3 regions of the Streptomyces sp. NPDC087859 genome follow, and region 2 is predicted to be linked to each of the others. Evidence: riboswitches for the same ligand, from Rfam matches in the RefSeq annotation. Region 2 holds a riboswitch; each other region holds the start of a gene.

Region 1 (4,078 bases), on a different contig from region 2:
GCTGCGGGCCGCCCATCCGGGGGTCGCGTTCGAGTCCTGCTCGGGCGGGGGCGGCCGTATCGACCTCGGTGTCATGGGCCGTACGGACCAGGTGTGGACCTCCGACAACACCGACCCGCTCGACCGGCTCTCCATCCAGCACGGCTTCGGCCAGATCCATCCCGCGCGCGTGATGGCCGCCTGGGTCACCGACAGTCCGAACGCCATGCTCAACGGCCGGGTCAGCTCGCTGCGGTTCCGGTTCGTCAGCGCCATGGCCGGGGTGCTCGGCGTCGGTGGCGACCTCACGCGGTGGAGCGAGGAGGAGCTCGCCGAGGCCCGTGAGTGGGTGGAGCTCTACAAGGAGATCCGGCCCGTGGTGCAGCGCGGTGACCTCCATCGGCTGCGACCGCCGCGGGGCGGGCTCAGTGCCGTCCAGTACGTCCTCGGGGGTGAGACCGTCGTGCTCGCCTGGCTCCAGGCGCAGAGCTACGGCGAGCCCGTACCGGCGCTGCGGCTGCGCGGGCTCGACCCGACGGCGTCGTACGAATGCCTCGAAACGGGCGAAGTTCACAGGGGTGCCGTATTGCTGCATCACGGACTTCGCATCGGATTGCGCGGCGACCTGGATGCGGCAGTTCTCCGACTGCGTCGTATCTGAGCTTTCTGTCCGAATTGGCGCCTTCCTCATCCTTCATTCCAACTCGCTCTGGAATAAGGGGAGCTGTGAATGTGCCACGTGAGGAGCGTCATACCCGTGACCGTGCGTCGCCCGTCATGTCCACGTAATTCCCGTTCTTTTTCAGGGGTTTTGCATGGCGGGAGGCGTGCGCAATTCACGCAGGGTGACCGGTAATTCTCACAGGGGATCAAGAGGAACGCATGCACCTGGAACCTCTCACTTGTCCCTTTGCGTCTTGCTCGCTTACGTTCGCCATCAATCCGGACGGACGCCCAATCCTGCCGCCGCCCGGGGACCGCACAACTCACCCGTGAACGGCAGGAGCGGGGGACCCACAGGTACAACCGCCTGTTCCGGTCTCCGGAACGGCTAGGGGTTAAGCCGCACCTCGGTGCGGCCGGGCATCTCCAGCCCGAACCCGACAGCTCACCTCGCAGGCGCCGGAGAGGAATTCGCCATGCCCGCGAAGGGTAAGCACCGCCGTCCGAAGGCCCAGCGCCTCACCCGCTCGATCGCCGTCGCCGGCACCGGTGGCGCCGCACTCGCCCTCCCGCTGATGGGTGCCGCAGGCGCCCACGCGGCCACCCCGCAGTCCGTTCCGGAGAAGGCCGTCCAGTCCCTTCCGGTCGCCGGGAAGACGGTCACCGAGAAGAAGACCGCGGAGAAGAGCGCCGCCAACACCACGACCGCGCGCACCTATTCGGTGCGGTCCGGTGACTACCTCTCGAAGATCGCCGACGAGCAGAACGTCAGCGGTGGCTGGAAGAAGCTCTACTCCGACAACCGTGAGGCCGTCGGTTCCGACCCGTCGCTGATCCACCCCGGTCTGAAGCTCACCCTCGGCAAGAAGGCCGCGGCGAGCACGGAGAAGTCCGCGGGCACGCGGAAGTCGGCGGAGACGCAGAAGTCCTCTTCGTCCGCGTCCTCGGAATCCGCCGAATCCTCGAAGTCGTCCTCGTCGAACACGACGGCCGCGACGCAGAGCAGCGAGACGACCGGCACCAGCAGCTCCAGCGGCTTCACCCTCCCCGTGGCCGGCGCCACCGTCGGTACCCCGTACCGGATGTCCGGCAGCATGTGGTCCAGCGGCTACCACACGGGCGTCGACTTCGTCGTCCCGACCGGTACCTCGCTCAAGGCCGTGGGCGCGGGCACGGTCGTCTCCGCGGGCTGGGGCGGCGCGTACGGCAACCAGGTCGTCATCAGGCTCGCCGACGGCTACTACGCCCAGTACGCCCACCTCTCCTCGCTCTCGGTCTCGTCCGGCCAGACCGTCACCGAGGGCCAGCAGGTCGGCCTCTCCGGCGCGACCGGCAACGTGACCGGCCCGCACCTCCACTTCGAGATCCGCACCACGCCGGACTACGGCTCGGACGTGGACCCGGTCGCCTACCTCCGCGCGAAGGGCGTCTCCGTCAGCTGACGCCACCCCCTGTGCCACCGAAGGCCGGATCCCGATCCCCGGGTCCGGCCTTCGGTGTTCGCTCTTGCGAGTTCATGATCACTTTATTGCGTTCTTGTGGCACGACTGTCCAAAGCGTCGACAGTGAGGGGAAGGTGGGGACACAGTGATCTCCGTAGCGATGCAAGCGCTTTCTATCCGCATCCGGAGGTCCCCGTGCCCGGCGTCGACCGACGCACCGTCATCAAGGGCGCCGCAGCCGCGGCCGCCGCGGCCCAGTTTTCCTGGGCCCAGTCCCGCACCGCCGACGCGGCCGAAGCGGACGACACCGAACTCCGCTGGCTGGAGGGCGCGACGCCCGACGCCCACGCCGGCACCACCTGGGGCGTGCCATGGGCCCGCGGGGCGTACCCGCCGGAGCAGAGGTTCCGGCTGACGACCGCCGCCGGCGACGACGTCCCCGTCCAGAGCTGGGTCACCGGCCACTGGCCCGACGGCTCGGTGAAGTGGACCGCGCACGCGATCGCGCCCGGCGCCCCGAAGGCCACCGCGTACAAGCTCGCGGCGGGCAGCCCGGCGGCCCCCGAGCGGAGGGTCACCGTCACCCGGTCCGGCGGCCGGGTCGAGGTGTCGACCGGTGTGATCACGGCCGTGTTCGGCGCCAAGGGCTCCGACACCGTCGTGCGCAGCGTGCGGCGCGGTGCGGCCGAGATCGCGCGGGACGGGAAGCTGGTCGCCCTGCGACAGGAGTCCGTGCAAGAGGGCGCGGACGTCGAGAGCTTCGCCGGCCGGGTCGAGAAGGTCGAGGTCGAGCAGGACGGCCCGGTCCGGGCCGTCGTCCGCGTCGAGGGCCGGCACCGCAAGGGCGGCCGGAGCTGGCTGCCGTACACCCTGCGCTTCTCCTTCTTCGCCGGCGCGGATTCCTTCCGCCTCGTGCACACCTTCGTCTGGGACGGCGAACAGAAGCCCGGCTCCGACCAGGGCGACTTCCTGCGCGGCCTCGGGGTCCGCTTCACCGTTCCGCTGAGCGATCAGCCCTACGACCGGCACATACGCTTCGCCAACTCCGGCGGCGGACTGTTCAGCGAGGCCGTCCAGGGCATCACGGGGCTGCGCCGCGACCCGGGCGCGGCGGTCCGCGGCGCCCAGATCGCCGGAGAGAAGCTGCCCGACACCGCCACCTGGGACACCCGCGTCTCCAGCCGCCTCGCTTACATCCCGACCTGGGGCGACTACACACTCACCCAGCCCAACGCCGACGGCTACACCGTCCGCAAGCGCACCAAGGCGGGTTACGGCTGGATCCACGCGGCGGCCGGACGGCGCGCCGGCGGCTTCGGCTACGTCGGCGGCGCGAGCGGCGGACTCTCCTTCGGCCTCAGGGACTTCTGGCAGCGTCACCCGGCCCAGCTGGACGTCCGGGGCGCCCACACGGAGGCCGCCGAGGCCACCGTGTGGCTGTACTCGCCCGAAGCGCTCCCGCTCGACCTGCGCTTTTACCACGACGGGCTGGGGCAGGACACGTACGAGAAGCAGTCCGACGGTGGTCTGGAGATCACCTACGAGGACTACGAGCCCGGCTTCGGTACGCCGTACGGCATCGCGCGGACCAGTGAACTGACCTTCTGGGCCGTGGAGAAGACACCATCGGCCGGTGTGCTCGCCGCGCAGGCCACCGCCACCGCGACGCCGCCGCTCCTCACCGCCACGCCTGAACGGCTGCACGCGGCCGGGGTGTTCGGCGACTGGGCGCCCGTCGACCGTTCCGACAAGGCTCGGGCGGCCGTCGAGGATCGCCTCGACGAGCTGTTCGCCTACTACGTCGGTCAGCGTGAGCAGCACCGCTGGTACGGCTTCCTGGACTACGGCGACGTCCAGCACACCTACGACAACGACCGGCACGTCTGGCGCTACGACATCGGCGGATACGCCTGGGACAACTCGGAGTTGGGCACCGACCTGTGGCTCTGGTACCACTTCCTGCGCACCGGCTCCGCCGAGGTCTTCCGGTTCGC
Region 2 (4,078 bases):
TACGCCCCCGGCTTCGGCGCGTGGATCATCTTGCCGTTGCCGATGTAGATGCCGACGTGGGTGACATCGTCGTAGAAGAAGACGAGGTCGCCGGGCTGGGCGTTGGCGAGGGTGACCGTGGTGCCGGCGTTCACCTGGTCGTAGGTGGTGCGGGGGAGAGAGATTCCGGCGGCGTTCCAGGCGGCCTGGGTGAGGCCGGAGCAGTCGTAGGAGTCGGGGCCGGTGGCGCCCCAGACGTACGGCTTGCCCACCTGGGAGCGGGCGAAGGCGAGGGCCTTCTCGGCCTTCGTGGCGTACGAGGAGTCCGAGGTCTCCGCGGTCTCCGTGGACGACGAGGAGCTGCCCGCCGACTCCTCGGCCGCGGCGGCCTCCGCCGCCGCCTTCTGCTCGGCCGCCTGCTGCTTCGCCAGCTCGGCGGCCTTGCGGGCGGCCTCTTCCTGCTTCTTCTTCTCGATCGCCGCGAGGCGCGCCTTCTCCTCGGCGGTCAGCTGCGACAGCAGCTCGCGCGCGGCGGACAGCTTCCGCTGAACGGTCGCCTTGGCGGTCTTCAGGTCGCCCTGCGCGTCGGAGAGCGTCTCGAGGCTGTCGGTGGCCTCCTGGCGCTTCTTCATCGTCGCGGACTGCTCGGTGACGTAGTCGTCGACCGCGTCCTTCTGACGGGACGTCATACGGCCCATCAGCTGCGTCTGGTCGAAGTAGTCCTGCGGGGAGTCCGCGAGCAGGAAGGTCGCGGTGTCGGGCGCGGAGGCGCCGGTGCGGTACTGGGCCGCGGCGAAGGAACCGAGCTCCTCGCGGGCCTCGTTGAGCTTCTGGGTGCGCTGGGCGACGTCGTCGAGGAGGGTGTCGACCTCCTTGCGCTGCTTGGAGGTCTTCTCCTTGGCCGAGTTGTACTTCTCGGTCGCCGACTCCGCCTGGCGGTAGAGGTCGTCGACCTTCTTCTCGACTTCCTCGATGCTCGGCTTGTCATCGGTCGAGGGCGCGGCGGTGGCCGTCTGGGAGAGCAGGGCCACGGAGGTGAGGGCGGCCGTGGCGAGAGCGGGTGTGCGTATGCCGGCTACGCGCGTACCCGGGGGAGGCGGCTTGCGGTGCGACGCCAAGGTCGGCGACTCCTTCCATACTCCGCCTACCGAGTTAGCTGTCGGGTTCGGGCGGGTGGTTCGGAAGGGTTGCCCTACGGCTGTTCCCGGTGCGGGAGTCGGCCGATTCACCCCAAGTTCGGTGGGTCCCCGGTTCCGGGTGCGCGGCGGCGCTCCGGATTCGGCGGAGGCCGCGCGGCCCGGCGACGTTCGCCGGTGGGGGTCGTACGGCCTTCCGGCACGGTAGCCAACGGGTGTGGCCCCTGTGAAGGTTGATGTCCGATAGGCCCGATACATTTTCGTGACCTTAGGTCAGGACGTTGCTCGCGGTGGTACATACGGAGTGATCTGCAATGACTTGTGCGCATTGCGGTCGATCCGTCGCGGAACGTGTCGGGACGGTGATGGAGGGTGATGAGGTCGGCCCATGTTCTCGGGGCGGCGGCGGGGTGTCAGTGGGGAGCCCTAGACTCGGAGAGCGATGAGCAGCCTCTTTGACGACAGCTTCCTGGCGGACCTCCAAGCCTCTAAGGGCCGCGAGGAGGAGCCCCCGCCACCGCCCGAGGACGAGCACGTACCGGAACCCGTTCCGGACGACCTGTTCGGCGGCAGGTTCGACGTGCCGCCGGACCGGGACGCGTACTACCGCGACGGCGCCCCGCGCCCCGTGCTGGACGCGGCCGCGCTCATCGACGGACTCAACGAGAACCAGCGCGCGGCCGTCGTGCACTCCGACACCCCGCTGCTCATCGTGGCCGGCGCCGGCTCCGGCAAGACGCGGGTGCTCACCCACCGCATCGCCTACCTGCTGGCCGAGCGGAATGTCCACCCGGGCCAGATCCTCGCGATCACCTTCACCAACAAGGCCGCGGGCGAGATGAAGGAGCGCGTCGAGCAGCTCGTCGGCCCGCGCGCCAACGCGATGTGGGTGATGACGTTCCACAGCGCGTGCGTGCGGATCCTGCGGAGGGAATCCAAGAAGCTCGGCTTCACGTCGTCGTTCTCGATCTACGACGCGGCCGACTCCAAGCGTCTGATGGCCCTGGTCTGCCGTGACCTCGACCTCGACCCCAAGCGCTTCCCGCCCAAGTCCTTCAGCGCCAAGATCAGCAACCTCAAGAACGAGCTGATCGACGAGGAGGACTTCGCCGCCCAGGCCACCGACGGCTTCGAGAAGACCCTCGCCCAGGCCTACGCCATGTACCAGGCGCGGCTGCGGGAGGCCAACGCGCTCGACTTCGACGACCTGATCATGACCACGGTCAATCTGCTGCGCGCCTTCCCGGACGTCGCCGAGCACTACCACCGGCGCTTCCGGCATGTCCTCGTCGACGAGTACCAGGACACCAACCACGCCCAGTACACGCTGGTCCGCGAGCTCGTGGGGACGAGCGAGCACCCCGTCGACGTCCCTCCGGCCGAGTTCGACCTCCCGCCCGCCGAACTGTGTGTCGTGGGCGACGCCGACCAGTCGATCTACGCCTTCCGCGGCGCGACGATCCGCAACATCCTCCAGTTCGAGGAGGACTACCCGAACGCGACGACGATCCTGCTGGAGCAGAACTACCGCTCCACACAGACGATCCTGTCCGCCGCCAACGCGGTCATCGAGCGCAACGAGTCCCGCCGCCCCAAGAACCTGTGGACCAACGCGGGCGCGGGCGCGCGCATCACCGGATATGTCGCCGACACCGAGCACGACGAGGCGCAGTTCGTCGCCGAGGAGATAGACCGACTGACGGACTCGGGCGACGCCAAGGCCGGCGACGTCGCCGTCTTCTACCGGACCAACGCCCAGTCCCGTGTCTTCGAAGAGATCTTCATCCGCGTCGGCCTGCCCTACAAGGTCGTCGGCGGTGTCCGCTTCTACGAGCGCAAGGAGGTCCGGGACGTCCTGGCCTACCTGCGTGTCCTCGCCAACCCCGAGGACTCGGTGCCGCTGCGCCGCATCCTCAACGTCCCCAAGCGCGGTATCGGCGAGCGCGCCGAGGCGATGATCGACGCCCTGTCCCAGCGCGAGAAGATCAGCTTCCCGCAGGCGCTGAAGCGGGTCGACGAGGCGTACGGCATGGCCGCGCGGTCGACGAACGCCGTGAAGCGGTTCAACGTGCTGATGGAGGAGCTCCGTACGATCGTCGAGTCCGGCGCGGGCCCGGCGACCGTCCTGGAGGCGGTGCTCGAACGCACCGGCTATCTGGCCGAGTTGCAGGCCTCCACCGACCCGCAGGACGAGACCCGGATCGAGAACCTCCAGGAACTCGCCGCCGTGGCCCTGGAGTTCGAGCAGGAGTCCGGGGAAGCCGCGGAAGGCGAGGCGGCGGCTCCGGTCGGTCTCGCCGCGTTCCTCGAGCGGGTCGCGCTCGTCGCCGACTCCGACCAGATCCCCGACGAGGACGAGGACGGCTCCGGCGTCATCACCCTGATGACCCTGCACACCGCCAAGGGACTGGAGTTCCCGGTCGTCTTCCTGACCGGCATGGAGGACGGCGTCTTCCCGCACATGCGCTCCCTCGGCCAGACCAAGGAGCTGGAGGAGGAGCGGCGCCTGGCGTACGTCGGCATCACGCGCGCGCGGGAACGGCTGTATCTGACGCGGTCGGCGCTGCGCAGCGCGTGGGGCCAGCCGTCCTACAACCCGCCCTCGCGCTTCCTGTCGGAGATCCCGGAGCAGCACGTGGACTGGAAGCGGACGGGTGCCACCACGCCGGTCTCCTCCGGGCCCGCGTCGGGAGTGGCCGCCTCCCTGTCCTCGTCCCGCTCCCGCTCCTCGGCGAGGGGAGCGTCCGGCTTCGCCACGAGCCGCGCCTCCGACAAGCCGGTCGTCTCGCTGGCCGTCGGGGACCGCGTCACACACGACCAGTTCGGGCTCGGCACGGTGACATCGGTGAAGGGCACGGGCGCGAACACCGAGGCGACGATCGACTTCGGTGACACCAAGCCGAAGCGGCTGCTGCTGCGGTACGCGCCGGTGGAGAAGCTGTAAGGGCGGTTCCAGGCGGTTC
Region 3 (4,078 bases), on a different contig from region 2:
CCTGGGCGAGCGTCTCGTGGAACCAGCCTCCCAGGGACCGCAGGTCATCGCTGTTGCCCCTCCTGGCCCGCTCCTGGCCCAGCCTGACCAGACCGCGCAGGACCTTCAGATGCGCCTCGGTGCGCCGCTGGGCGGCCCGTGAGGCACCCAGGGGCTCCAGGAGCATCCGCATCTCCAGCAGGTCGGCGGCCTCCTGCTCGGTCGGTTCGGCCACGCACGCGCCCGCGTGGCGCCGCGTCACCACGAAGCCCTCGGCCTCCAGAGTGCGCAGCGCCTCCCGGACGGGGACACGGGAGACCCCGTAGCGACGGGCGAGGAGTTCCTCGGTGAGGCGGCTGCCGCGCTCGTAGACACCGGCGACGATGTCGTCCCTGATCGCGGTGCATACCGAGTGCGCCGGAATACGCATGACCGACCTCCGCCTTAATCCCCGTGAAACGTCGATGATTGACGTGTGTTCAGTGACTCTATTGCAAAGAACAGGAATTTCCGATGGCGGGCCGGAATCCATGCATATTTTTTGGACAACAGGGCGACAGAAACGGCAAAACCCCGGCTCGGTGAGCCGGGGTTTCAGAAGATCTCGCGGTCCGTCGTCAGACGTTCACGCCATGCGAACGCAGGTAGGAGACGGGGTCGATGTCCGAGCCGTACTCCGCGGTCGTGCGGGCCTCGAAGTGCAGGTGCGGCCCGGTGACGTTGCCGGTCGCGCCGGAGAGGCCGATCTGCTGGCCCGGGGTGACCGTCTGGCCCACCGAAACACCGATGGACGACAGGTGCCCGTACTGGGTGTACGTGCCGTCGTTCATCTTGATCACGATGTTGTTGCCGTACGACCCGCCCCAGCCGGCCTCGACGACCGTGCCGGAGCCGACCGCGTGGACGGAGGTGCCGGTGGCGGCGTGGAAGTCGACGCCGGTGTGGCTGCCGGAGGACCAGACGCCGCCGCCGGCCTTGTAGCCGGTGGAGATGTACGAGCCCGATATCGGGGCTACATAGCTGTTGAGGCGCTTGCGCTCGGCGGCGGCGCGGGCGGCGCGCTCCTTGGCCTCGCGCTCCTTCTCGGCCTTGGCGGCGGCCTTCTTGAGCGCCGCCTGCTCGGCCTTCTGCCGGGCCTTCTGCTCGGCGGCCTCGATGGCCGCCTGCTGCTGGGCCTCGGCCTGGGCGTCGATCTGGGCGGCGACCGAGTCGCCGATGGTGACGACCGGGGTGAGGCCGGTCTGCTCGGCCGCGGGCTCCGCCGCGAGGGCCGGGGCGGCGAGGGTGCCGATGACGCCGGTGGTGGTGAGGGCCGCGACCCCCGCCACGTGGGCGGTGGTGCGCTTCATCCTGCTGGGACGGCGGTGCTTCCCGGTGGCGCGCGTGAACGCCATGTGGTGGCTGGTCCTTTCCTTCCTTCTCGCCTACCGGGTTAGCTGACGGGTTCGGAGCAGGAAGGTCTCCTACGGACCCCCTCGCTGCGCGCGCGGGCGTCCGATTCACCCCAGGGACTACATGAATGTGGGTCCCCGGCTCCCCTGGCTCGCGCCGTACGGGGACTCGGCGATGGCTGTCCGGTGCCGCGGGCGCGGCGCACTGCCTGACGAACAGCCCGGATGACGCTAAGCGGGGCGACTTTCAATCCCCAAACGGATCAGGGGTTTTGTAGCGCATGCCACAGGGCAGACAGGCAACCTCTCCCCTAATTCGGACATTAAGGGGCCCTGGTGACACGTCAGTCACCAGGGCCCCTTCACGCGCGTGCCGCTACTCGGCGGACACGACGCTCACTTCACCGATCCCGAGGGCCTCGACGGGCGCCTTGATGGCGGACGCGTCGCCGACCAGGATCGTCACCAGCCGGTCCACCGGGAAGGCGTTGACGGCCGCTGCGGTGGCCTCCACGGTGCCGGTCGCGGCGAGCTGCCGGTACAGCGTGGCCTGGTAGTCGTCGGGCAGGTGCTGCTCGACCTGGTCGGCCAGCGTGCTCGCGACGGCCGCCGCGGTCTCGTACTTCAGCGGGGCCACGCCGACCAGGTTCTGCACGGCGACGTCCCGCTCGGCGTCGGTCAGCCCCTCCGCGGCAAGGGTGCGCAGGACCGTCCACAGGTCGTCCAGGGCCGGACCGGTGTTCGGGGTGTCGACGGAGCCGCTGATGGCGAGCATCGCGGCACCCGTTCCGTCGGGGGCGGACCTGAGGACCTGCCCGAACGAGCGCACCCCGTAGGTGTAGCCCTTCTCCTCACGCAGGACGCGGTCCAGGCGGGAGGTGAGGGTGCCGCCGAGGCAGTACGTGCCGAGCACCTGCGCGGCCCACACGCGGTCGTGCCGGTCGGCGCCGATACGGCCGATCAGCAGCTGCGTCTGGACGGCGCCGGGGCGGTCCACGATGACGACACGGCCCGTGTCGTCGGCGGTGATCGGCGGCACCGGACGCGGCTCGGCCTGGGAGCCGGTCCACGAGCCGAGGGTGTCGGCGAGCAGCGCGTCCAGGTCGATGCCGGTGAGGTCACCGACGACCACGACGGTGCCGGTGGCCGGGCGGACGTGCTTCTCGTAGAAGGCGCGTACGGCCGCGGAGTCGATGTTCTGGACGGTCTCCTCGGTGCCCTGGCGCGGGCGGGACATGCGCAGGTCCGCCGGGAACAGGGTCCTGGAGAGCTCCTTGGCGGCCCGGCGGGAGGGGTTGGCCAGCTCGTGCGGGATCTCGTCGAGGCGGTTGGTGACGAGGCGCTCGACCTCGCTGTCCGCGAACGCGGGCGCCCTGAGGGCGTCGGCCAGCAGACCGAGCGCCTTGGGCAGACGCGACGCCGGGACCTCGAGGCTCAGCCGTACGCCGGGGTGGTCGGCGTGGGCGTCGAGCGTGGCACCGGCCCGCTCCAGCTCGGCGGCGAACTCCTCGGCGGTGTGCTTGTCGGTGCCCTCCGAGAAGGCCCGCGCCATGATCGTGGCGACGCCGTCCAGGCCGGCCGGCTCGGCGTCCAGCGGGGCGTCGAGGAGGACCTCGACGGCGACGACCTGCTGGCCGGGGCGGTGGCAGCGCAGGACCGTCAGGCCGTTGTCGAGCGTGCCGCGCTCGGGGGCCGGGAAGGCCCACGGCCGGGCCTCGCCCGCCTGCGGCCGGGGGTGGAACTCCATCGTGGCGAGCTCGGTCACTTGGCCGCCTCCTCGTTCTTGTCGCCGGCCTCGACGGTGGCCTCGGCCTCGGGGTCCTCCGGCGGATCCGCGTCCTCGGCGGTCTCCGCGGAGACGGGCTCGTAGACGAGCACCGCGCGGTTGTCGGGGCGCAGGCGGGCCTTGGCGACCGCCTGGACTTCCTCGGCGCTCACTTCGAGCACCCGGTTGACGGCGGTGAGGGCGAGCTGCGGGTCGCCGAACAGGACGGCGTAGCGGCACAGTTCGTCGGCGCGGCCCGCGACGGTGCCGAGCCGGTCCAGCCACTCGCGCTCCAACTGGGCCTGGGCGCGCTCCATTTCCTCGGCCGTGGGGCCCTCCGCGGCGAACCGGGCGAGCTCCTCGTCGATCGCCGCCTCGATGACCGGCACCTCGACGTCACCGGACGTCTTCACGTCCAGCCACCCCAGGGAGGGCGCCCCGGCGAGCCGCAGCAGGCCGAAGCCGGCGGCCACGGCCGTACGGTCGCGGCGTACCAGCCGGTTGTAGAGGCGGGAGGACTCGCCGCCACCGAGGACGGTGAGTGCCAGGTCGGCCGCGTCGGCCTCGCGCGTGCCGTCGTGCGGCAGCCGGTAGGCCGCCATCAACGCGCGCGCGGGGACCTCTTCCTCGACGACCTCGCGCAGCTGCTCGCCGATGATCTCGGGCAGCGAGCCGTCGCGCGGGGCGGGCTTGCCGTCGTGGGACGCGATCGAGCCGAAGTACTTCTCGATCCAGGCGAGCGTCTGCTCGGGGTCGATGTCGCCGACGACGGACAGCACCGCGTTACCCGGGGCGTAGTACGTCCGGAAGAACGCGCGCGCGTCCTCCAGCGTGGCCGCGTCCAGGTCGGCCATCGAACCGATCGGCGTGTGGTGGTACGGGTGGCCCTCGGGGTAGGCGAGGGCGGTCAGCTTCTCGAACGCCGTGCCGTAGGGGACGTTGT

What was found. Region 2 has a riboswitch for cyclic di-AMP ahead of ACIOHP_RS02320 (NlpC/P60 family protein). Riboswitches for the same ligand answer to the same signal wherever they lie in the genome.
Region 1: another riboswitch for cyclic di-AMP. It lies ahead of ACIOHP_RS25050 (peptidoglycan DD-metalloendopeptidase family protein); the one in region 2 lies ahead of ACIOHP_RS02320 (NlpC/P60 family protein).
Region 3: another riboswitch for cyclic di-AMP. It lies ahead of ACIOHP_RS40220 (M23 family metallopeptidase); the one in region 2 lies ahead of ACIOHP_RS02320 (NlpC/P60 family protein).

What each region holds. Positions count from the first base shown of each region.
Region 1 covers NZ_JBIUUU010000010.1:96,509-100,586, forward strand. The annotation lists gene ACIOHP_RS25045 (alpha-galactosidase) at 1-640, shown strand, start outside; cyclic di-AMP (ydaO/yuaA leader) riboswitch at 957-1,114, shown strand; gene ACIOHP_RS25050 (peptidoglycan DD-metalloendopeptidase family protein) at 1,119-2,084, shown strand; gene ACIOHP_RS25055 (Tat pathway signal sequence domain protein) at 2,280-4,078, shown strand, end outside.
Region 2 covers NZ_JBIUUU010000001.1:497,086-501,163, reverse strand. The annotation lists gene ACIOHP_RS02320 (NlpC/P60 family protein) at 1-1,097, opposite strand, end outside; cyclic di-AMP (ydaO/yuaA leader) riboswitch at 1,105-1,273, opposite strand; gene pcrA (DNA helicase PcrA) at 1,558-4,059, shown strand.
Region 3 covers NZ_JBIUUU010000021.1:126,573-130,650, reverse strand. The annotation lists gene ACIOHP_RS40225 (GntR family transcriptional regulator) at 1-409, opposite strand, end outside; gene ACIOHP_RS40220 (M23 family metallopeptidase) at 597-1,373, opposite strand; cyclic di-AMP (ydaO/yuaA leader) riboswitch at 1,387-1,555, opposite strand; gene ACIOHP_RS40215 (M16 family metallopeptidase) at 1,747-3,135, opposite strand; gene ACIOHP_RS40210 (pitrilysin family protein) at 3,132-4,078, opposite strand, start outside.